3 regions of the Sutcliffiella cohnii genome follow, and region 3 is predicted to be linked to each of the others. Evidence: riboswitches for the same ligand, from Rfam matches in the RefSeq annotation. Region 3 holds a riboswitch; each other region holds the start of a gene.
The links. Region 3 has a riboswitch for S-adenosylmethionine ahead of mtnK (S-methyl-5-thioribose kinase). Riboswitches for the same ligand answer to the same signal wherever they lie in the genome.

Region 1 (8,429 bases), 110 kb from region 3:
ATGCCACGCCAGATAAAACACCCCAAATAATAGCCGGTGCAGGTACAGATAATTGCGAAACTGATCCGTTTGTTAATAAGAAAAAGCAGCCTATTAATGCAAGTGTAACAGTAAAAACATCTCGTCGTGTTAACACCGTTTGCTTTCTGAAAACTAAATAAACGATAATCATAACTGGTGCTAAATATTGTAATAACGTCGCAACCGCTGCATTGCCATGTTCGATGGAAGCCATATACGTATATTGGACGGCTAGCATTCCGAATAGGCCAAAAATAATTAACGGAATTGCTATTTTTTTCGTTTTCCAAACATCGAATATTTGAGCACGATCTTTGCTAAAAAATTGAATGGCTAATAGTAATAATCCAGCAATAAGTAATCTAGTCGTTACAAGCCATTCTACATTTATATTAAAGTCCTGAAAAAGCTTTTTAGAAACAGTTCCACCAATTCCCCAGAATAAGGCACCGGTTATAACGAGAAATATCCCCTTTTGTCTACTCATTTTATTACTCCACCTTTAAATATAAAAATAGTGATACAATAATCCCTATAATAAAGGTAAAACTCATGAAATAATACTAATAATGGATAAAAAAATATAAGTATATTGAGGTGGGAAGGTGCAAATAAAAGATTTTCGAGTCGACAAAAGCCTAAAAGAATTAACAGAGCATCGTACGGTTGTGTTACCAATCGCGTGTTACGAAACGACCATTAAGCAAAATATTAATGGAAATATTCCATTTCATTGGCATGATGAATTACAGTTTGTTCTCATTGTGAAGGGAGAAGCTCTTTTTCAAATTAACGAAGAGAAAATTACTGTTAGAGAAGGGGAAGGGTTATTTATCAATAGTGGTTGTTTACATGCAGCAATAGATAAAAATGACTCTGGTTGTGTTTACATATGTTTAAATGTTTCTCCTAGTTTCGTTTTATCTCAAGAGCTGTTTAATTCGTATGTAAATCCGTATATACAGGCGACGAACATCCCGTTTTTGCACATATCACCAAATGAAACCTGGGGAGAAAACATTTTAACCTCTATTAAGAAAATAAATGAGTTATTTAAACAAACCCAACCTTACTATGAAATCGATATTAGTCTACAGTTAACGTTAATATGGAAAAATTTAATAATGAACGGTATTCCGTTACAATTTGTACAGACAGAATTGTTAAAAAGCCAAAGGATGAAGCAAATGCTAAATTGGATCCACCATAACTATGCGGAAAAAATTCAATTAGAAAATATCGCAAAGGCAGGTCATTTAAGTCGTTCTGAGTGCTGTCGATATTTCAAACGAATTTTAAAGAAATCACCATTAAATTACGTAATCGATTACCGCATTCAAAAAAGCTTACTATTACTTCAACAGCCTGAATCGAATGTAACAGATGTTGCTTACCAGGTAGGATTTAACAGCACCAGCTATTTCATTGAAAAGTTTCGAAAAACGATGAACATGACACCATTAGCATATAAAAAATACAAAAATAAAAGCAGAAAATACGAGCAGGATTAGGTCTTCTTATGTGGAAGTTATTTACTATAGCTTTAGATGATTGATACTAATAAAGAGGAGTTGATGATTATAAATTTCAAAGTTGTATTTCCATTTGTCTATTTTTTAATCGAACCGAATCGAGTACTTTGTTATAAAATAATATGTGATAAATATGTAACTTTTTTGGATTTGAGTACGTATAACGAGTGGGAAACGTATGAATTAAATGATGGAGAAGAATTTGAGTTTTTTAACCCTGACAATAAGAAACAACTCAAAGGTGAGGGGTGCTTTATTTCACAAGATGACTTAAATAGAATGGTAGATATAATAAATAACTGTATCCAAATACACCGTCGTTCAATTAACCTTTCAGACATGACAAGTGTTCACATCGTTTCCCCAGAATATGTAGCGGGTTCATTAAGAGTAGGTCTAGACAATCCTAAAACTGTTATTGGTTTTCCAGATTTCTTATCCATTGGACCGTTGTGGAATTTCCATGAAGAAAAAGGACAAACTCTCCGAGAAGAATGGCTATTTGATAACATCAATTATGAGCTTGATGATTTCGATTATCGTAATAAACTAAATATTACTATTCATCAAATAGTGGATATACCTAGTGATGTGCCGATCAATCTTTGGTATGGAGAAAATGCTGATGAACAAATAGGACTTCGTTTTATCCTATATGCGTTAAGAAATAAAGATAATGACATTTTTCTAATGAATTCTACAGAACTTTATAGAAAATATATTAATGCCAAAGAGCCTTTACTTCATACAGGTCAGATCGAACCTGAAATATTAAGACTGCTTTTTGAACAAAGTAAGAAAAATCCACCATTATCACAAAAATTCAGATTAAAGCTTTTAAAAGAATGGGAGGCTTTATCTCAAACGAAAGAAGTGCTTCGTGCTTGGGACAACGGTAAAGTAGTTGGCTTACCGAGTGACAACTATGACAAACAAATTATCGGGACTTTGGCAAGGTTACATAAAGAACAAGAAAAAAGAGACTTTATAAAAGTTGGGCAGGTTATCGGTAATTTGATCGAGCATTCGAATGTACCTGTTAATTCGCACTTTTTAGAATATAGAATCCGGTATTTAATTTATCATGGGGTATTTGAGTTGAAAGGTATACCGAAATCGATAAGGCATTATAGTGTTAAATTGCGTTCTTAATAATATTGTAGGTGGTTATTAGATGTGGAAGGACTACTTAAGCAATATTTCAGTAGAGTGTCAGTTTCAAAATCCTGTAACAAAATTTGAACTACAATCAGTTGAAGATAACTTACATGTAAAAATCCCAGCAAAAATATTGGAACTATACAAAGAGACAAATGGTGTATTTGGTCATTATGGGATTTCATACATTTGGTCAACCGAACAAATGATACGTGAAAACCTGTTTGCTAGAAACTTACATAATAATATGGATAACTTTTTATTTATTTCAGATGCAGGGAACGGAGATTTATTTGGCTATTCTTTTGTAGACGGAATGCAGCAAAATGAATGCATATATTGCTGGAATCACGAGGATGGTCGTGTGAAAATAATCTCCCCGTCGTTAGAAGAGTTTCTAAAAGGCTGGATACTGGGCGAAATTTCAATTTGATACTATTAATTGAGAGCCAAAGGAGGAATTATGCGACTTTTTCACGTAAGCGAACAACCTGACATTTCAAAGTTCGTACCTCGAATACCTACTAGACAAGATATGGATCAAAGTAAAGGGTTAGTTTGGGCAATTAATGAAAAATGTTTACCTAACTTCTTAACACCTAGAAATTGTCCGAGAGTTACATATCATTGTAACGAGCGTACCACAGAGGACGATAAAAACCGCTATATGTCTTCTAAAACTACAAACCACGTTGTTGCCATTGAGCATAAGTGGTTTTCTACTATGAGAGATACTACATTATACTTATATGAATTTAACAGTACTGATTTTTATCTACTCGACAGGTGTGCGGGCTATTATGTAAGTGAAAAAACTCAAGTTCCTATCAATAGATTTGTAGTGAATGATTTATTGATGGAATTAATCCATCGAAAAGTAGAAGTAAGAATAGTTGATAGCCTTTGGGATTTATGTGAAAAGATTCAAACAACAAGCTTTGATTGGTCCATGTGCAAAATGGGAAATGCACAAAGGAACTAGTTAATATTTATGGCTAGCAGACCCTACTCGAAAAGGGTTTGCTGTTAAGCAAGGGGGAGAATGGAAAGATGAAAATTAGACTTGCACAAACAAAAGATATTAAGCAATTAATACAAATGAGATGGGATTTTACGATTGAGCATGATGAAAGTAAACGAAACGCATCATTTGAAGACTTTGAAAAAGAATGCCACTCTTTTTTAGAAGGTGCTATAAACGGCAATCAATGGTTCATTTGGGTAGTCGAAGAAGATGAAAAAGTTGTATCTCATATTTACATCGAATTAATCCAAAAGGTTCCGCGACCTGGTAGGGTAACTTATCCGTTCGCCTACATGACAAACGTATACACTGTTCCAGCATATAGAGGGAAGGGTGTTGGTAGTGAACTTCTAAGTTACATAAATAAATGGATAGAAGAAAATAATTACGAATTCGTCATCGTATGGCCAAGTGACGAAGCTATTAATTATTATAAGAAAAATGGTTACAAACATTGTACAGAGCCGATGGAATATTTTCCTGGTTAAATTGGATGTTTATGAGAAAGGTAGTGAACTGTCTTGTTTAAGTTTTTCTTTCAACTCGGAGTAGCAATGATGATCCTATTGTTTTCTACTTTTGTTTCTTGGTACGAAGGTAGCGCGATAATCGATCATCCGTGGGAATGGGAATATTCCACTCCGTTTACTCAGCTTAATGGAGAAATTCAGAATGGAAACCAAATATCACAGCTAGATTATTTTGTTTATGCGGCGAAATTCCATCCGACATTTCCATTAGTAATGTTAATCAGTTTTTTGTATCTATTAATTCTTGTTAGTTTCCAAGTCCTTAATACTAAACACTTTATATATTTTTTAAGTTTTGTAGCTGCATCCTTATTTTTTCTAAGTTATTTAGTTTCTAATTCATCAACAATAGGTGGGAACGTCTTTTTTTACTTTAGTATGTTAACTGGTATTGTATGTATTGCCACAACGATTTGCATGAAGTTTTTAGGTAGCAAAAGGGAAACTACTGCATAAATTATAATTTCATATGAACAAGAATAATTTGTCAACAAGCACAATTGTAAAAGGACTCAAATACAGAGTCCTTTTTTAATCGTAATAGAGTTTTATGAAAACTTCTTTAACCGGATGGAGCTAAACCCAGTATGTGGATGTACGTTGGACTGGACTTTGTAATATTCATATTCCAACTCTGAAAGCGTCAAATCAAGTAATGCATCTTCTTTTTTATAAAATTGATGATGTTCTAGTAATTTTGAAATGATCTCCATTTTTCTTACTTCTACAACTTCGTTAAGTAAACTCATAAAATCCTCTCCTTAAAATATCCATGTTTTGAAGACTAATAAAAGATAAGAAGATTTTAAGAAATGTAATGAAAACCAACTTATCTTCCAAGTGAAAAACTTGTAGGATTTAGCACAGTGTTCAAAAGGAACCTGTTGCTGAGGTATCATCGGGCCAGTCCCTCTACCTCTCTTGATAAGTAAATATAATATTATGATATACATATTATTCCGATTTGTCTACTATGAATTAATGGTTTGTTACATGTATCTTAAAGATAGTGATAGTCCGGGGTGGTTTAATTAATGATATTGGTTATAATTAAATTAATATTAAGAAAATCCATATTTTGGCGGTGAAACAAAATGGAACCTAAATGGTTAGAATGGGCAAAACAGCTTCAATCGATTGCCCAGGCGGGATTAACGTATTCAAAAGATGTTTATGATATGGAGCGGTTTGAGCAGATAAGAGATATTAGTGTAGAAATAATGTCTCAACATACAGATATAGACAATTCAATAATAAAAAAATTATTTGCAAACGAAACTGGTTATGCTACTCCAAAAGTAGATATAAGATCAGTAGTTTTTAAGGAAAATAAAATTTTATTAGTTAGGGAAAATGATGGGGAATGGTCTTTACCAGGCGGTTGGGGGGATATCGGCCTAACACCGAGTGAAGTGGCTGTAAAAGAAGTAAAAGAAGAATCTGGATATGAAGTAAAAGCTAAAAAATTGATAGCGGTAATGGATAAAAAGTGCCATCCGCATCCTCCGTCACCATATCATGTTTATAAAATGTTTATTCAATGTGAAATTATCGGGGGCCATGCACAATCAGGGCTGGAAACTAGTGAAGTTGGCTTTTTCGATGAAAACGAACTACCCAAATTATCTGTAGCAAGAAATACAAAATCCCAAATTCAACTAGCTTTTAAACATCTACATAATCCTCAAGAGCCTGTCTATTTTGACTAATTATTCGGTATTTAGAGATAGTGACTTATATTGATGCAGGAGGTGTTTTGAATCAACTCTTTAGAAACTGTAAGTATTAACGGAGATAAGCAATGGATTTATATAAGAAGTAAAAATGAAAATAACCCAATTCTTCTTTTTCTACATGGTGGTCCAGGAGCCGCTCAAATTTATTGTGTAGATAATTATTTTAAAGATTTAGAGGAAAGTTTCATTGTTGTTGATTGGGACCAAAGAGGTTCAGGGAAGAGTTACAATAGTAAAATTACTAAAGAACCATTAACGATTAATCAATATTTGGAGGATACAAAAGTTTTAGCTGAAATGCTAATGAAACGCTTTAACAAGAATAAGATCCTTTTAGTCGGTCATTCGTGGGGGAGCATCATTGGCTTGTTAGCGGTACAAAAATATCCGCATTTATTTCAATGTTATATAGGAATTGGTCAAGTTATTAACTTATTAGAAGGCGAAATAATAGGTTATGATTACGCCTTAAAACAATCTAAGTTGAATAATGACATTTCTAATCGAAAAAAATTAGAAAAAATAGGACCACCTCCGTATCCAACTCTATACAAAACTGCTCTATTTAGAAATATTCTAGATAAGTATGGCGGCTATAAGTATCAACAAAAAACGAGCCTATGGAATGATTATTTAAAAGAAATGATAGAGTCTAAGCATTATAGATTAACAGATACGTTTAAGTGGTTCAGAGGTACAAACTATTTAGTAAAAAGTCTAAGGGACGAGATGTTGACGATAAATTTTAAAGAGCAGGTAACATCAGTCGCTATTCCGGTGTATTTTCTAGCAGGGAAGTACGATTATATAACGCCAACTACAATAGTAGAGGAGTACTATGAGCTAATTAAAAGCCCAGCGAAAAAATTAATCTATTTTGAAAAAGAAGGACATGATCTTCATTTTGAAAATAGTAAAAAATTTATGGAGATTTGCCAAGAGATTTTATTTAGTTTTGAAGATAGTAAACAAAACTTTATATAGAGTCATTGTTTGGTGGGACCTTTACTTAGGAAAAAAGCTATTATAATTAAAAAAATGAAAATAGGCTTAAGGAGAAATAATGTATGAAATTTTACAATGTAAGATATGGTTTTTACATATTAGCTTTATTAATTACTGTTCTTTTAATATTCATCCCATTAATGGGAGACTACTCCGTAAATGCATTTGTTAGCAAAACGTTCATTTCTGTGCCGATTGTATTAATAATTGGAGGAAAAATACTAGCTATATTGGAAAAGAGAAGAGAAAAACGAAACGTTGTAAAAGATGTAAGTATTAATATCGGTTTAACGATTGCATTAGTTTTGTTTATAATAAATTAATTTTGAAACCATTTTGTTCTTTGTATCGTCTGATATTTTAAATTTATTTATTGGAGGATGATGTATGGGGAGAAAATGGTTTTTGTTATTAATAGTTGTGGTGCTCGTACTAGTAGGTTTCCAAACAATCGTAAAAGCTGGAGAGATTAGCCTTACGAAAGAAGAAGAAGGAACAATAGAAAAATACTTAAAGCAGGAAGTAATAGAACCGAACTTTGGAGGAGAAATTTTTACTGCCTACGAAGTGCTAGCTTCGAATGAAAAACTAGGAGAAATATACGTTTGGGCGTTAATTTCTGAATACTACATAGAGGATAAAGTAATAGAGTCCGGTACATCTATGTCGGTTCCGCTCGTTCTACATGTTAATGATAGTGAAAGAGGCTTAGAAATCTTAAGTTACACAATGCCTGGTGACGGCTCCTATTATGAGAAAGATATTAAAAAATTGTTCCCTAATCGTATCCATAGTAAAATATTTAATTATTCATCTGTTCATATAAATAAATTAATGAAGGAGATGGATGAAAAGGTGGAAAACTGGAAGTCCTAACGGTTATTTGAGCGTGCGTAGAACCACTCAAACTTTTTAAAAAAGTGAACAAAGGCTCGATTGGAAAAGTCAGCATATATGATATGCTTGGGATTTTTCTTTTCGGGCATTTTTTATGGGATTATTAGACAAAGTGGATGATATATAAAACTAAACGAATCAAATGAGTAAAGGTAGTAATAATAATACATATTGTTTTACAAAAATGAGGTGTTCTTGTTGTTCGTTCTCTATCTTATAATGGTCATTGTATTTCTAGTTATAGCTATATTCATACCTAGAAAAAAACCTATACAAGAACTTATTATTACATTACAATTTGCCATCATATTGAATTTGTTAACAGATATGTACCTTGATAACAAATACAATTTATACTGGTATTTTGATGAAATGCTAGTGGAATGGAAATATTTGTTCATCGTTGCAGGAGAGGCGATTGTATTATATATAGCTTTTAACTATTTTCCTCTATTTAGTAATCAATTTCGAAAGTTTTTATATATTTCAGTTTGGACTATTATATTTGTTTTACTTGAATTATTTT
Region 2 (8,429 bases), 1.2 Mb from region 3:
TTATCGCAGGTGTAGACCCAATGGTAGGGCTTTATGCATCTTTTTGTATCGCTGTCGTCATAGCATTTACTGGAGGACGGCCAGGAATGATTTCAGCGGCAACAGGTGCGATGGCACTATTAATGGTTACGTTAGTCGCCGATCATGGGATTGAATACTTATTTGCTGCGACTATATTAACAGGAATCATTCAAATATTAATGGGTGTGTTTAAACTTGGAAAATATATTTCGTTTTTACCACAAGCAGTTATTATAGGTTTCGTTAACGCACTAGCGATTTTAATCTTTATGGCTCAGCTCGTACACTTTATGCCTGAAAATGGTGGTTCATTATCAATGGTAGGATTTGTGATAGCGACGTTAGCAATTATTTATATTTTACCTCGCTTTACAAAAGCTATTCCTTCTGCATTGGCTGCCATTGTCGTTATAACAGCGATTGTCGTATTTGGTGGAGGGTTTGGATTAGCAACTGTCGGTGATCAAGGGGAAATTACGAGAGCACTACCTATATTTCATATACCAATGGTAGAACTTTCATTAGAAACTCTTATGATCATTTTACCTTATGCATTCACTTTAGCGCTCGTTGGTAATTTAGAGTCACTATTAACAGCAACAATTGTAGACGAAATGACAGAAACGAAAAGCAATAAAAACCGTGAAATGAAAGGGCAGGGTATTGCGAACATCGTAACAGGATTTTTCGGTGGGATGGCAGGTTGTGCAATGATTGGACAGTCTGTTATTAACGTTAAATCTGGTGGACGTGGTCGTCTCTCCGCATTAGTAGCAGGAGTGTTTTTATTATTTTTAATAATGGTATTAAGGGACGTTGTTATTCAAATACCAATGGCAGCATTAGTTGGTGTAATGGTAATGGTTTCTATTGGAACATTTGATTGGCAATCTATACGTGAATTACCTAAAACACCAAGAGCGGATGCTTTTGTAATGATTGTAACTGTTGCGATTGTCGTTTACACTCACGATTTAGCAAAAGGTGTTTTTGCAGGTGTTGTAATAAGTGCTTTAATCTTCGGTTGGAGAATGGCAAAAATTAAGGCACATGGTATGATGGACAACGATAAGAAAGTATACCGTATCCAAGGGCAAATGTTCTTTGGAACGATGAGTCATTTTGTTGATTTATTTGATTATCAAAATGATCCTGAGGAAGTTGTAATTGACTTCTCTACTTCCCATATTTGGGATCAATCTGCTGTAGTTGCCATTGGCAAAACTATAGCTAAGTATCAAAAGTATAATAAAAAAGTAACAATTGTAGGAATGAATCCAGAAAGTGAAGCATTAGTAAATCGAATTGGATTATCTGCTACTTCAGGACACTAAATTAAACGAGAAGGCACTCCTTTAGTTAGGAGTGCCTTTGGTTGTATTATGAACTGTGATTGACAAATGGAAAAAATGAAATAATTGTTGCTAAAAGAGATTTTGACTTCGCATACTCATTTTTAAATTCTTGCTTTACTTCTTCTTTTTCAGTTTTTAAGCTTTGCAAGGCTTTTCTTCTGTATTGATAGTCCATCATAGTCAGCAACACCTTTCACTTAAGAGTTGAAAGCGCTTTCTATATACCTTTATTTTAACATATTAACGAATAGATGACAAAATAATTGTCAGAAAACTTAAGGGGTTCTTGTCAAAAATAAATTACAATTTTTGAACTATCTTAACCGTTTGTCGCCACCTTCATTGTAAGTAGAATAAAAGCGAAGGTGGTTAACGTTCTACTAATAAGTATTGAGTAAAACCTTTTACTTATGCTTCGCTTTATTTTTTGCAAACAACAATGCCAATCGGGTAATCGGTTGAGTCATTTTTAGGAACAACTAGAACTCCCTTTTGATAGAAAAAATTAACCTCGTCATAAGTAGGAAATAAGTTAAAAAACTCTTCTCGTGATAATTGATGAACGTGATACGGCTCATTTGTTGGGTATCCTCGACCTTGTCCGAAAGGAGTAGATAATATTAATATACCTCCTGGTTTTAACATGTTGTAAATATTAAGAAGAAACTGCTCTTCCTGTTTCACATGTTCTAAAGTTTCAAAGCTTACGATACAATCAAAATTACCTAAATTGGAAGGTAAATTAGGGTTCGCTACATCTCCAACAATAAACGATGATTTCGGGTGGTAGTATGTTTTTTTTGCGTACATTATTGTTTCTTCGCTTATATCTATACCAACAACTTCTGTCACTTTTTTCTTTGCTATTTTTGCCATTATGTGAGTTCCATATCCAGAACCGCAAGCAAAGTCTAATACTCTTCCGTGTAAAAAAGGAATAGTAAAGTGGTAGCGAGCTAAATGCTCTAAAAGTAAACCGTTTGTTAGTTTCATTTTTTCGGGTACAACACGTTCATCTGTCAATTCAAGCATGGTTCTTTTCACCACTTTTTATTATTTTGATGTTATTATATCAGTTTACCTTTATAGATGAAAACTTGAACAAGATGATAAATTTGGTTAGAGCAGATAAAAAAGCTAAATAATAATTTACAATAACTTAATATGTTTTCTATTGAAAAATACATATAAGTGTTTTATTATATAAACGTTCGATTATATAAGTATTTGGTTATGTGAATTGGAGAAGAAAGGGGTATACTATGAGCGAATCTTTAGACCATATCGAAAATGCTGCTATAACTCTAAAGGCTTTAAGTGATAAAACGCGTTTATCGATGGTTGCTCTAATGCAACATCATGAATGTTGTGTGTGTGAGTTTGTTGAAATTTTTAAAATGAGTCAACCTTCCATAAGTCAACATTTACGAAAATTGAAGGATATCGGCTTAGTAAAAGAATCAAGAAGAGGACAATGGATTATTTACTCTTTAAATGATCAACATGATCATTATCCGCTTCTAAAATCCATTCTATCTCATGTGCCTAATCTTCAAGAAAAAATGGATGAATTAGAAGTAAAAGGACTTCGAATTTCATGTAAGTAATGGGGGAATACAGTTGTTAAATATTATTTTAGCGTCTGCAATTTTTATTGCGACACTCATCTTTGTTATATGGCAACCAAGAGGGCTTTCCATCGGTTGGTCGGCTTGTGTTGGTGCGCTTATTGCACTAGTAGTAGGAGTTGTTTCACTCCAAGATGTTTGGGATGTAACTGGAATTGTATGGAATGCAACACTTACTTTTGTTGCGTTAATTATCATTTCTTTAATACTAGATGAAATTGGATTTTTTGAATGGTCTGCACTTCATATGGCTAGGTTTGCAAAAGGGTCAGGTGTGAGAATGTTTGTCTATATATCGTTGTTAGGAGCGGTTGTAGCTGCCTTTTTTGCGAATGATGGGGCAGCATTAATATTAACACCAATCGTACTTGCGATGGTCCGCAACTTAAATTTTAAAGAAAAGATGATTCTTCCATTTATTATGGCAAGTGGGTTTATCGCAGATACGGCTTCTTTACCGTTAGTCGTAAGTAACTTAGTAAACATCGTGTCGGCTGATTTTTTCCAAATAGGTTTTGTAGAATATGCATCTCGAATGATTGTGCCTAACTTCTTTTCTCTCGGTGCTAGTATCGTAGTTCTATATTTGTTTTTCCGTAAAAGCATCCCAAAAACATATGATGCCACTCATTTGAAGGAACCGGTTGAAGCAATTAAAGATAAAAAGTTATTTAAGCTTTCATGGTATGCATTAGCATTTTTATTAATTGGATATTTCGTAAGTGAGTTCAGTGGAATTCCTGTTTCGTTCGTCGCAGCAACAGTAGCTATTATTTTCTTATTTATTAGTAGAACAAGTGATGCAATTGAAACGACGAAGATATTAAAAGGTGCTCCATGGGCAATTGTGTTTTTCTCTATAGGAATGTATGTCGTTGTGTATGGTTTAAGGAATGTAGGTTTAACTTCGGTGTTAACAGATGTAATTCAAAAAGCTGCAGATCAAGGATTATTCGTCGCAACAATTTCGATGGGATTCATTGCTGCTATTCTATCATCTGTTATGAATAATATGCCGACTGTTATGATAGATGCAATTGCAATTCAAGATACAAATACTTCGGGTGTAATACGAGAAGCTCTCATTTATGCCAATATTATCGGTTCTGACTTAGGACCAAAAATTACACCGATTGGGTCGCTTGCTACACTACTTTGGTTACATGTACTTAACTTAAAAGGTGTAAAAATTACTTGGGGCTATTATTTCAAAGTAGGAATTATTTTAACAGTCCCAACTTTATTCATAACCTTAATTGGTTTATATATTTGGCTATTAATTATTGGCTAATTACAATAAAAGGAGATAAAACAAATGAGCAAAAAAACAATTTACTTTTTATGTACAGGAAATTCTTGCAGAAGCCAAATGGCAGAAGGTTGGGGAAAGAAATATTTAAGCGATGAGTGGGAAGTTTACAGTGCGGGGATTGAAGCACATGGTGTGAACCCTAACGCAGTAAAGGCGATGAATGAAGCTGGTGTTGATATTTCTAATCAAACTTCGGATACAATTGACCCTGATATTTTAAAGAAAGCAGATTTAGTTGTTACTTTATGTGGTCATGCTAATGATATTTGTCCAGCAACTCCTCCAAATAAGGAAAGAGTTCATTGGGGATTTGATGACCCGGCGAAGGCAGAAGGTTCTGATGAAGAAAAATGGGCATTTTTCCAACGAGTTCGTGACGAAATTGGAGATCGCATAAAGCAATTTGCTGATACAGGTAAGTAATTAAAAGACAGTAACTCCAAATGAGGGGTTGCTGTTTTTTTGTCTGGATATTTTTAAGGAAAAGCATATTTCTTTACATTTATTTGTTAAAAGCCGAAAATAGTAAAAGTGACATTAACAAATGTAGGTGGGATGAAATATGAACATTTCAAATGAAGCAAAAATCGCTTTAGAAAATATATTAGAAGAACATGAAGCAAACAATGTTCGATTATTTCATAATTCAACATGTGGAGATACGCCAGTAGGCATTTCATTAGATAATCCGAAAAAAGATGATATTGTGGTAACGATTAATGAAATTAATATAGCGATGGAGCCAGAGGTAGAGTCACTATTAAAAGGGGTTACTCTTAAAGTTGAGGAAGGACCTTACGGCGAAGCGCTAGTTTTTGAAGGATTAGAATTAAATTGTTGTTGTGATTAACTAATAGATGCTCTTAGTGTAAACGGATTGTATTGAAAATAATTAAAATTAAAAAAACATTGACAGCTACACTTTAACAGTTTAAAGTATTGTTATATAAAAATTATAAATCTTAATACTTGATCTCTTATCAAGAGAGGCGGAGGGACTGGCCCTATGATGCCCAGCAACCGTTCCATAATGGAATTGGTGCTAAATCCTGCAAAACAAGCAATTGTTTTGACAGATAAGAGAGGATAAACCGGATTATGCCGTTTAAAACCTCTCTTTTATCAGAGAGGTTTTTTATTTTACTTACATATCTTTAGCCCTCTCAGTGGATTGTAAATCAAGAGAAATAGGTCGGTATTAAGAGACTTGAAAAAGGAGAGAAATAACAATGAAAAATTGGATAAAAGGATTCTTTGTAGCTGCACTTGCATTTTCATTAATACTAACGGGGTGTAGCAATAACCAGCCTACAAACCAAGGAAGTAATGAGCCAGTTTCATTTGACAATGTTCCAGAACGTTTTTCTAACGGGGAAGGTGCGAAAATTAAAGTCATTCGAAAAATTGGTGGTGATGACCATACGACTCAGTTTTTAGCAGGAGCGAAGGAAGAAGGGGAAGCGTTAGGCTTTGAAGTTGACGTTTTTACAGCAAACGGTGATACTGCTAAATTTCATGATGCTATTGAACAAGCGTTAAATCAAGATTTTGATGGTTTTATTATTTCACACGGTGATGATGCTGCTACAGTAGATGCTGTAAAAAAGCTAACGGAAAACGGAAAAAGTGTTGTGACATTTGATTCTAATCCGGACATTGCTACTGTTTCAGGAGTTACACTAACGTCGCAGGATGATGAAGCATTAGCTCAATTAGCTCTTGATCAGTTAGTAGCAGATTACAATGGCGAAGCAAATATCGTTTATTTATGGGTAGATGGATTTCCGCCGATGGTACGTAGAAACGCGGTATACCAGCAAGTGTTAAACGAAAACAGTGGTATAAATGAATTAGAACGGTTTGGTGTAGCGTCTTCAGATACGTCTGTACAAACGCAAAACGCTGTTGCAGCAATGTTAAACAAGCATGGAAAAGGAGAAATTGATGCTATTTTTGCAACGTGGGACGCATTCGCTATTGGGGCGGCTCGTGCTATAAAAGAAGCTGGCCGTGATGAAATAAAAATTTACGGTATCGACGTTTCGAACGCAGATTTACAAGAAATTCAATCAGAAGGAAGTTCGTGGGAATATACAGCGGCAGTTGATCCGAAGTTAATTGGTGCAGTGAATATGAGAATTTTAGCGAAAAAGCTTGCTGGGGAAGAGACTCCGGATACTTACGATTTAGAAGCATCATTAATTTCTCAAGAAGCATTACAAACGGCGACTGAACCAGTTAATATGGTTAACTTAGCGGATATTGTTGATGGTTGGGGAGTTTCAACTGCCTTCGAAGAGGAATGGATGAAAGTATTAAAAGCCCACTATACAAAATAAGTAATGGAAACACTCTCGATTTTTGAGGGTGTTCCCTTTTCTTTTACAAATGGGGGAACAGTATGAAGAAAATGACACTAAACATGGAGAATATTTCTATTGAATTCCCTGGAGTGAAAGCATTACAACAGGTTCATTTTATCGCAGAAACAGGTAAAGTTCATGCGTTAATTGGTGCAAATGGTGCTGGGAAATCAACGTTAATGAAAGTGCTTTCCGGGAGTTACACCCACTATACAGGCGATATCATAATTAATGAAGAAAAAATTTTCGTTAATTCGCCAAAAGAGGCTCTACAATATGGGATCCAAATTGTCCATCAAGAAGTGGATACTGGTTTAATTCCATATTTAACAGTTGGCGAAAACGTTATGTTGCATAAAGTAGAGAAAAAATTTTGGGTGAATTGGCAGAAAGTGCATAAGGAAGCGGAAGCTATTTTAAGAAGCATGGATGTGCAAGTATCTTCTACAAAACTAGTGCGGGATTTAACACTGGCTGAAAAACAAATGGTGTTAATAGCAAGGGCTCTTACGACTGATTGTAAATTTCTTTTGCTAGACGAACCGACAGCTAGTTTAAGTAAGAAGGAAACAGATCAGCTATTTAAAATTGTCAGAGAGTTAATGAGAAAAAACGTAGGAGTTATATTTATCTCTCATCGCTTACCTGAAATATTTGCGTTATGTGATGAAATTACAGTGATGAGAAATGGGAAAGTAGTTGCACACGAGGCAATACATGTAACCACTCCAAATAAAGTAGTTGAACTTATGCTTGGAAAAAAACTTGATGATCAATTTCCGAAACGTCAGGCTACTATAGGTGAACCATTGCTACAGGTAAATGGATTAACAGATTCTAATATGTTATTAAATGTACATTTACATGTGAGAAAAGGTGAAATAGTAGGGATTGCAGGTTTAGTTGGTGCAGGTAAATCAGAATTATGTAGAGCTTTATTTGGGTGTGAGCCAATTGCTTCAGGTGAAGTGATGATTGGTAATGAAAAAGTAAAGATTAAAAGCCCGACAGATGCAGTTTCTAAAGGTATTGCCTTCATTCCAGAAGAGAGAAGGAAAGAAGGTGTTCTTGTTTCTGAATCTGTCGCAGTAAATATGACAGCCGCTAACTTACATGTCGTTTCTAATAAATATCACTTTTTAAATAAAAAGATAGAAAATCAAAAGACAAATGAGTTAATTAATCGTTTAGGAGTTAAAGCGCCTTCGTCTAAAACAAAAGTACAATTTTTGTCTGGTGGAAATCAACAAAAAATTGTAATAGGGAAATGGTTGTTAACAGATGCAGATCTTTATATTTTTGATGAACCGACAAAAGGAATAGATGTTGGAGCAAAAAAAGATATTTTTGAATTAATTCAACAGCTTGCAGTGAGGGGGAAAGGAATTCTTTATGCCTCAAGTGAAACAGCAGAAATTATTGGGTTAACGAACCGCACTTACGTTTTATATGATGGCAAGATTGTGAAAGAGGTTACTACTTCTGAAACGAGTGAAGAGGAAATATTGTATTATGCAACAGGAGGCACCGACAATGGAAAATGAGCTATCTACCAAAAAAGCGACAATAACAAAAAAGTGGGATATGTTTACCTTTCTATATAAATACGGGACTATTTTAACTATTATTTTATTAATTGCATTCTTTGCTATTTCACAACCCGCTTTTATACAGAGCAATAATATAATTAGTATTTTACGTTCCATATCTATCGTTACCATTATAGCAATTGGAATAACGATTTCGTTAA
Region 3 (8,429 bases):
AATTGCTCTTTTATATTTGGACCAATTTCTGCAAGCATTTGTTCCGCCATTTTTCTTCCAATGCCAGGAATGGAATCTAAACGATCTATGTCTTCTTGATCGTCTTCCATCCTTTTTTCTATCTCTTTGTCTAGTTTATCGATTTGCTCAGTTAGGAAATCGATATGATCCATAATCGTTTTTATCATAAATCGTTGATGTTCTTGAATATACCCTTGAAGTGCGAGTTTCAATTCATCTTTTTTATTTTTCATTCTTCCTCTCGCAAAGTTTGTTAACTCTTCAAGGTCTTCATTCCCTTCCGCTATGGATCGAAGCATATCACGAGAAGAAACTCCCATAATGTCAGAAACAACAGAGCCAAGCTTGATATTAGCTCCTTCTAACACTTTTTGAATCCGATTATATTGTCTGGCACGTTCTTCAATTATGCTACGACGATAACGCACAAGTTCACGTAATTCTCGCTGATTTCGGTCAGGAATATAACTAGCTTTAAGTAAACCGTGACGAAGTAATTTGGCAATCCATTCGGCATCTTTCACATCGGTTTTACGCCCAGGAACAGCTTTAATATGTTGAGCATTCACAACTAGAAATTCAATACCTTCTGCTTCTAGTAAATTGACAATAGGTTTCCAGTAGACACTTGTACTTTCCATCGCCACATGGGTACAGTTGTGTTTCTTAACCCAGTCCACCAACTCTATAAGATATATAGTTTTAGTTGAAAAAGTTTCAATCTCCTTTCCTTTTGCTGTAATGGCACATGCAGTAATGCTATCCTTGTGGACATCCATACCACAAGCATTCTCAATGATTACTTCCATTGAAAACATCCTTTCTACGGCGAAGAAGTTTTGAGGCTGGTGCAACAACCAGAATAGGGTTAATCTACCATGAGTGCTTCCCATAAAGGGAGCAACAATCTGTGATGCACCGTGGTCGAAGGAGTCAGACTGCGGGGAGGGCTCACACACACCAAGGAGTCACGACCTTCCTCATCCAGCCGTAGCATTAGTATAGCCACGCAAAAACCATTTTCATTCTCTGTGGTGTATAGCTTGTAATACATGAAAGACTGCGGGAGGTAAGGCGAAGTTGCTGAAAAAGTCCCTATAAGAATACACAATATCCCCACTTTTTAATATAATTAACCTATTATATTAAAAAGTGGGGATTTCCAATGTTAGAACGACAGCCTTCATTACCTTTAAGCGCACATTACCAACTTTACGATATGTTAATTCCGAAAGATAACTTTCTTCGTCAAATGAAGGAATTGGTCGATTTTAGTTTTGTGGAAGAGGAACTAGAAGATAAGTATTGTTTAGATACTGGGAGAAATGCTGAACCACCTGTTCGAATGTTTAAATATTTACTTCTAAAACAAATACATGATCTGTCTGATGCAGACTTAGTTGAACGAGCTAGGTATGATTTGTCTTTTAAATATTTTTTGGATCTTATCCCAGAGGCTTCTGTTATCCATTCTAGTACTTTAACCAAATTTCGAAGACTACGTTTGAAAGATAAGGACTTAATGAATGTACTTGTGGCGAAGACAGTCGAACTTGCATTGGAACACGAGGTTTTAAAGAGTAACACGATTATTGTAGATGCCACGCATACATTATCACGTTTCCATTCCAAAACAGCGAATGAATATGTTCAAGAGAAATCTAAATCATTACGGAAAGTTGCCTATCAACATCAACCATCTATAAAAGAAAAGTTCCCAGATAAACCAGCCACAGATTCATTAGAAGATGAGTTAGCTTATACCACTGCCATACTCGAGGTTCTCGAAAAAGAGGAACAATTAAAGCAGTTGCCAGCTATTAAAGAAAAAATCAACATGGTAAAAGAAGTTGTGGAGGATATTCAAGAAGAAGCGAATTATGGCGGAGATCCCGATGCACGAAAAGGATATAAAGCTTCAGATTATTCCTTTTTGGGATATAAGACACATATTGCGATGTCAGATGAACGCATTATTACGGCTGCCGTGGTTACCTCAGGTGAGAAAAGCGATACCAAGTACTTAAAAGAATTGGTAGAGACTAGTGAGGAAAATGGTTTCATGGTGGATACAGTAGTTGGAGATACCGCATACTCTAGTAAAGATAATCTACAATATATGAATGAGAACGAAAAGCAATTAATTTCTCGCCTGCATCCTATCATTACGAACGGAAATCGTAAAAGAGGAAAGGAATTTGAATTTAATAAGGACGCAAATATGTATGTATGCCCCGCTGGCCATTTAGCTAATAAGAAGTCAGTTAAAAAAAGACAAGATACATCCCAGAATCCGCAGTTGAAATACTTTTTTGATGTAGAGAAATGTAAAGTTTGTCCGCTACGCGATGGCTGTTATATAGAAGGGGCCAAAACCAAAACGTATTCAGTATCGATTAAATCCTCGGAACACCTTTCCCAAGAAGCATTTCAAGAAACAGAGGAATTTAAGCGATTAGCTAAAACACGTTACAAAATTGAGGCTAAAAATAGCGAATTAAAACATAGACACGGGTATAAAAAAGCCAATTCCTCGGGTCTATTTGGTATGAAAATACAAGGAGCTACCACCATATTTGTCACTAATATGAAGAGGATAATCAAACTAATAAATGAAAAATAGGTAAGAAATTGACCTGTGAAGGAGATAAAAAGGAGTATTTTCTGATTAAAAATCAAAAAGTACTCCTTTTATTTCTATAAATTTTTATCTGGTTTAAATATAACAACCTTTTTCAGCAGCTTCGAGGTAAGGCATAGGTGAGACCCCGCAGTGCTTTAGCACGAGGAGGCTCACCAGCCGACCGCGGAAAGCGAAGTATATTTCCGGAGCGGGTTATTTCCACTCTACAATTTTCTGTTCGTTTATTTATTAGATCAAAATAGTAATGTCCCGACCTCTCTTTGTTGAGTAAAAATGGAGATAACAATATATTTCTTTTTTGGACAAGTTTTTAAAAGCCAATAGACTGCATATAATTTACTAATACAAAAAAAGTTGCATTAATACAACATAAGGGGTGTTTTTAATGCGTAAACGGAAAAAATTAGTTTTTTATACGGAAGTTTTAAGTAAATTACATGTAATTGATAAAGAACAAAAACAACAAATATTGTATAGGCTTGGTAAATAATGTTGAAAAAACCATCTAATTAGATTATTATCTAATTAGATGGTTTTCTAATTAGTGGAGGTTTTGAAAGATGCAATTAAATAAAATGGTTAACTTTTATAAGGCGTTAGGGGATAAAACGCGAATTAAACTGCTCATCCTTTTAGCCGCGGAGGAACCTTTATCAGGCCAACAATTAGCGGAGAAGCTTGGTGTTACACCTCCAACGATATCTCACCATATGAATAAGCTAAAAGAAGTTAGTGCAATAAAAGAGAAGCGAGAGAAAAATACGATTTATTATTATTTAAATGAAAAAGATTTAAAGTTTTTTAATGAATCTATTTTAAAAGTAATGGATCGAGCGAAAAAGGGGATGGATGTAATGGGAAAACAAAAAGAAGATATTATTAAAAATTTTTTATTGCCTGATGGCAGATTAAAAACAATTCCTGCTCAACGAAAGAAAAGATTAATGATTTTTGAGCATATGTTAGAAGGAGTAACACTAGGGAAGAAATATACAGAACAAGAGATTAATGAGTATATTAAAAAATATCATGAAGACTACGCTACAATAAGACGCGAATTTATTAACAATCACTATATGTATAGAGAAAACGGTATTTATGAGCTAAATCCAAAAGAAATGTGGGCTAAGATAGAATAAGGGAATCAAGCTTTTAAGAATAATAAGAGACGTTTGGTAAATCACCAAACGTCTAAACTTTACTGAAATAACTTAACTATTTCTTCTTTTAAATCTCCTAGTATAACTCCTTTTTCCGTAATAATTGCTGTAATATATTCATTCGGTGTTACATCAAAGGCTGGATTAAAAACAGAAACTCCGTCTGGAGCAACTTTCACGCCAGCAATTGTCGTAACCTCTGTTTCACTTCGTTCCTCAATTGGAATTTCAGCTCCAGTTTTTAATGATATATCGAAAGTTGATAAAGGTGCAGCGACGTAAAAAGGAATGTTGAAATGTTTCGCTAAAATGGCCAAACCTAATGTACCGATTTTATTAGCTGTATCTCCGTTTGCAGTTATACGGTCGGCACCAACGATAATAGCAGAAACTTGCTTAGCTATAATCGTATGGGCAGCCATATTATCGGTTATTAACGTCACATCCACACCAGCTTGTTGTAACTCCCATGTTGTTAATCTAGCACCTTGTAAAACTGGTCTAGTTTCACATGCAAAAACAGAAAGTGGAAAATCCTTTTCTTTTGCAAGGTAAAAGGGAGCTAAAGCAGTTCCGTATCGAGCCGTTGCGATAGAACCAGCATTACAAATGGTCATAACTTTATCGCCTTTTTGAAGTAAAGAGAGGGCGTTATCGCCAATTTGGTGGCAAACCGCTTCATCTTCCACTTGAATTTGTATCGCTTCGTGAACTATATTGGTTTTTGCTTCGTTTACAGATTTGCTATCATGTAAAACATTTGTTAATCTTTCTAACGCCCAAAATAGGTTCACGGCTGTCGGGCGAGAACTCGCTAAATAAGCTATATCTTTAATGAAAAGATCTTTAAATTCATCCATAGACTCTACATTATATTGTTTAGTGGAAAGGGCTAACCCATATGCCGCTGCAATCCCAATCGCAGGCGCACCTCTAACTTTTAACGTAACGATTGCATCCCATACATCTTCAATCGTCTTTAATTGTACATAAACAGTTTCGTTCGGTAGCTTCTGCTGGTCTAATAGTTTTATATACGTATCTTTCCATTCGACAGAAATGGGAATGTTTCTTACAGTTGTCATTATATCTACTCCTTATTGTTGTACATGTTGTAAGCTAACTTGGATGAAATCTTCAACAGAGTGAATATTGGCTCTATTCAAAATAAAATATTTGCCAAGTTGCAGAGCTTTTGTTTTCGCTTTTAATCGTGTTTCTATGGAAGGGATGTTATCTAAATCGGCTACGTGAGCAAGGCCAATGGTACGACGAATTAATTCACAACCGGCATATCCAATTGTGTCTTCCAATATTGATTGAAAAACGTAGGACAAATATCCTTCAGTTTTCGTAAAATATTCAACACTGTCTAAAGTCCATTGTTTTGTAAATTCAGTCGTAAAAACGTCCCAAGTCTTATTTATATGATCAAATAATACACCTTGCTTTTGTGGCTCTCTACTAAGGGCATTTACGATAAGGTTAGCAAAAAATTGACCAACATCGAACCCAATAGGACCGAAAAAAGCAAACTCTGGATCAATCACTTTCGTTTCATTATTACTAGCAAAAATACTACCTGTGTGAAGATCCCCGTGTAGTAGAGCTTCACCATTTGTTAAAAATGAATATTTCAACTTTGCTACTTCAAGTTTAAGAGAAGAATCGTTCCAAATCTCGGATACGACAGGTAATAATTCACGCTCGAAATTATTCGTTTCACTATCATAAAATGGATCTGTAAACACTAAATCCTCTGTAATTTTACATAGTTCTGGGTTAGCGAATTGTTGCTGTAAAAGTTTTTTCTTTTGTTGATTTAAGCCGAAATCAGAAGTGTAAAATAGCGTTTTGGCTAAAAACTGTCCGATATGCTCTGATAGTAAAGGATAGTCTTCACCATTCATTAGGCCTTTTCTACTTATCGTTAAATGCGAAAGATCTTCCATAACAGTAATCGCTAAATGTTCATCCGTATAATAAACTGTTGGAACGAGCGAAGGAACGTGTTTGGCAGCTTCTTTTAATGAGTTACTTTCAATTTGAGCACGCTTTAAAGTAAGTGGCCAACTTTCCCCTACGACTTTTGCATAAGGCAATGCCTGCTTTATAATTACACCTTTGTTATTTTCGTCTGTAAGGTGGAAGACTAAGTTTAAGTTGCCGTCACCTATTTCTTTACAGTTTATGCTAGTGCTATTTTCAAAGAAATGTAGTTTAATTGCTAGTTCGATTGCAGTAGTTTCTGTTAATGGTTCGTACGTTTTAGTTAATGTTGTCATTGTTTAACCCTCCATAAAAAGTGTGTAGGAGGCTTTCGTTAAAAAAATAACAAAAGCCTCTTTCCATATTGAAAGAGGCTTGAAGGTTCGATTCTTCGCACCTCTTATCTGCCAGAAAGTAATTTCTGCTGGATTTAGCACCGTGCCTTACGAAGCAAAAGCTTCGGCGTTCTATTAGAACGCCTTGTCTCACGACAATATTACGGTCGGTTGCTGGGTTTCATCGGGCCAATTCCCTCCACCTGCTCTTGATAAGAGATTCGTAGTAGTTAATACTACGTTCGTATGTATTTTTGTAAAATATCACTTGGTGAGAATCATAACTTGTAAAAGTAATAATTGTCAAGAAAATTTTTAAAAATAATGAAGTGTTTGTTATTTTCTTTGCTCTTCAAAGATGAATTTAGCACATTAGCCCCACTCAGACGGTTTAAAATAATAAATGTTACTGTTATCGGAGCGAGAATGCTAATTTACATCAGATTTTAAGCGCAAATTGTCAACTTTCAAAAGTAAAAGACGGTTCTCTATGCAAGATGGATGAATTTTTTTACGTGCAATTTAGAAAGTGTGCATGACGACTGATTTTACTTAACAGCACTCGGAAATTACTTAACAACAATTCGAAATTACTTAACAGCACTCGGAAATTACTTAACAACAATTCGAAATTACATAACAGCACTCGGAAATTACTTAACAACTATTCGAAATTACTTAACAGCACTCGGAAATTACTTAACAACAATTCGAAATTACTTAACAGCACTCGAAAATTACTTAGCAACTACCCGAAATTACTTAACAGCAATGAGAAATTACATACAACTGTTCGAATATTTAACAGCAACCGAAAATTACTTGACAACTGCCCGAATTTATTTTTCTACTAGGTAAAATCGTTTGTATGTCTTGAACTTTTTCAATATTCCTGTTATTATAAAGTTATTATTTTTGTTCGTGAAAATAATGTGGAAAGTCAGAAATAATAGCAATTTCGTCTGGAAGTGTTTTGTGAACGAGCAAGAATAGTAATAAATTTTTACGTGGGTTAACCCGCAAGGAGGAACAAAAAATGTTACAAGGTAAAGTAAAATGGTTTAACGCAGAAAAAGGTTTCGGTTTCATCGAAGTTGAAGGTCAAGACGACGTATTCGTTCACTTCTCTGCTATCCAAGGCGAAGGTTTCAAATCTTTAGAAGAAGGTCAAGAAGTTACTTTCGAAATCGTTGAAGGTGCTCGTGGACCTCAAGCTGCTAACGTTCAAAAATAATAATGCTAGCCAAATAATAAAAGGACTCCAATTTTGGAGTCCTTTTTAAGTTAATAAATATGTAACATAATAGGAACCATAAAGAATATAAACAGGAGGATTTTTCCACCGTGTTAGTAAAAGCAGTGGAAGGGGAGGGAACGCTCAACATACTCTCGTGAAAATCAAATGACTGAACGCGAAGAGAAACGAACTAACATACTACTAGCCTATTTTCAGAATTGCCCCAAAGGTTTTTTAAAAATGTATACTATAAAAATAAAAAAGCATTGCAACAATAACGCTACAATGCTTTTAACATAGTATTAATAATAACTAGGTTTCCGATCTTCGAATATCGGTATTTGCTTCCGAACCTTCTCCACTTTTTCTAAATCAATGTCACTAACAACGATTGCTTCGTCTTCCAAACCTTCCGCTAAAACTTCCCCCCATGGGTCGATAATCATTGAATGGCCAGCAAATACGTTATTAGGGTCCTTCCCAACACGGTTAGCTGCAACTACATAGCATTGATTTTCAATAGCTCTAGCAATTAATAAAGCTCTCCAATGCTCGAGCCGTGATAATGGCCATTCCGCAACGACGAAAACCACTTTTGCGCCTCCCGTTGTATGGGTACGAATCCACTCAGGAAAGCGAATATCGTAACAAATAACTCCAGCGCAAGTTTCCCCATCTAGTTGAAATAATCCATCATTTTTTCCTGGTTGTAAGTATAGATGCTCATACATTAACTGAAACAAATGTAGCTTACTATATTCACCTACAATATCGCCTTCGTCGTTTACAGTGTACATGGTGTTATATGTACCTTTAGATGTATTTTTAGCAACGGAACCACCGACAATATGAACATTATGTTTTTTTGCTAACATTTGAAGTGTTTTTTTAGTAGTGTCACCGTTATTGTCACCAATTTCGTCTAACCGGGTTAAATCGTACCCTGTCGTCCATAACTCTGGTAATACGATAATTTTAGGGCTATATTTCTGTACAGTTTCCATAATCAATTTTTCTACTTTTTTAACATTTTCTTGCGGTGA

Region 1: it holds a riboswitch for S-adenosylmethionine, as region 3 does, so the genes downstream of both, BC6307_RS08595 (hypothetical protein) here and mtnK (S-methyl-5-thioribose kinase) in region 3, are expected to answer to the same signal.
Region 2: it holds a riboswitch for S-adenosylmethionine, as region 3 does, so the genes downstream of both, BC6307_RS15325 (sugar ABC transporter substrate-binding protein) here and mtnK (S-methyl-5-thioribose kinase) in region 3, are expected to answer to the same signal.

Annotation. Positions count from the first base shown of each region.
Region 1 is NZ_CP018866.1:1,741,831-1,750,259, forward strand. Features, by position in the region: gene BC6307_RS08560 (EamA family transporter) at 1-508, opposite strand, end outside; gene BC6307_RS08565 (AraC family transcriptional regulator) at 627-1,532, shown strand; gene BC6307_RS08570 (DUF1835 domain-containing protein) at 1,596-2,705, shown strand; gene BC6307_RS08575 (SMI1/KNR4 family protein) at 2,728-3,144, shown strand; gene BC6307_RS08580 (DUF6886 family protein) at 3,175-3,693, shown strand; gene BC6307_RS08585 (GNAT family N-acetyltransferase) at 3,762-4,223, shown strand; gene BC6307_RS08590 (YjdJ family protein) at 4,257-4,721, shown strand; gene BC6307_RS08595 (hypothetical protein) at 4,814-5,014, opposite strand; SAM riboswitch class I at 5,092-5,196, opposite strand; gene BC6307_RS08600 (NUDIX hydrolase) at 5,360-5,974, shown strand; gene BC6307_RS08605 (alpha/beta fold hydrolase) at 6,104-6,985, shown strand; gene BC6307_RS08610 (hypothetical protein) at 7,069-7,329, shown strand; gene BC6307_RS08615 (hypothetical protein) at 7,394-7,882, shown strand; gene BC6307_RS08620 (hypothetical protein) at 8,102-8,429, shown strand, end outside.
Region 2 is NZ_CP018866.1:3,048,243-3,056,671, reverse strand. Features, by position in the region: gene BC6307_RS15355 (SulP family inorganic anion transporter) at 1-1,355, shown strand, start outside; gene BC6307_RS24825 (hypothetical protein) at 1,402-1,554, opposite strand; gene BC6307_RS15350 (class I SAM-dependent methyltransferase) at 1,797-2,408, opposite strand; gene BC6307_RS15345 (ArsR/SmtB family transcription factor) at 2,639-2,983, shown strand; gene BC6307_RS15340 (arsenic transporter) at 2,997-4,295, shown strand; gene arsC (arsenate reductase (thioredoxin)) at 4,320-4,739, shown strand; gene BC6307_RS15330 (hypothetical protein) at 4,879-5,166, shown strand; SAM riboswitch class I at 5,291-5,399, shown strand; gene BC6307_RS15325 (sugar ABC transporter substrate-binding protein) at 5,546-6,655, shown strand; gene BC6307_RS15320 (sugar ABC transporter ATP-binding protein) at 6,718-8,223, shown strand; gene BC6307_RS15315 (ABC transporter permease) at 8,213-8,429, shown strand, end outside.
Region 3 is NZ_CP018866.1:1,848,614-1,857,042, forward strand. Features, by position in the region: gene BC6307_RS09105 (IS110 family RNA-guided transposase) at 1-830, opposite strand, end outside; gene BC6307_RS09110 (IS1182 family transposase) at 1,187-2,644, shown strand; gene BC6307_RS09115 (DUF2087 domain-containing protein) at 3,226-3,804, shown strand; gene mtnA (S-methyl-5-thioribose-1-phosphate isomerase) at 3,864-4,910, opposite strand; gene mtnK (S-methyl-5-thioribose kinase) at 4,923-6,110, opposite strand; SAM riboswitch class I at 6,212-6,368, opposite strand; gene cspD (cold-shock protein CspD) at 7,186-7,383, shown strand; gene BC6307_RS09135 (carbon-nitrogen family hydrolase) at 7,689-8,429, opposite strand, start outside.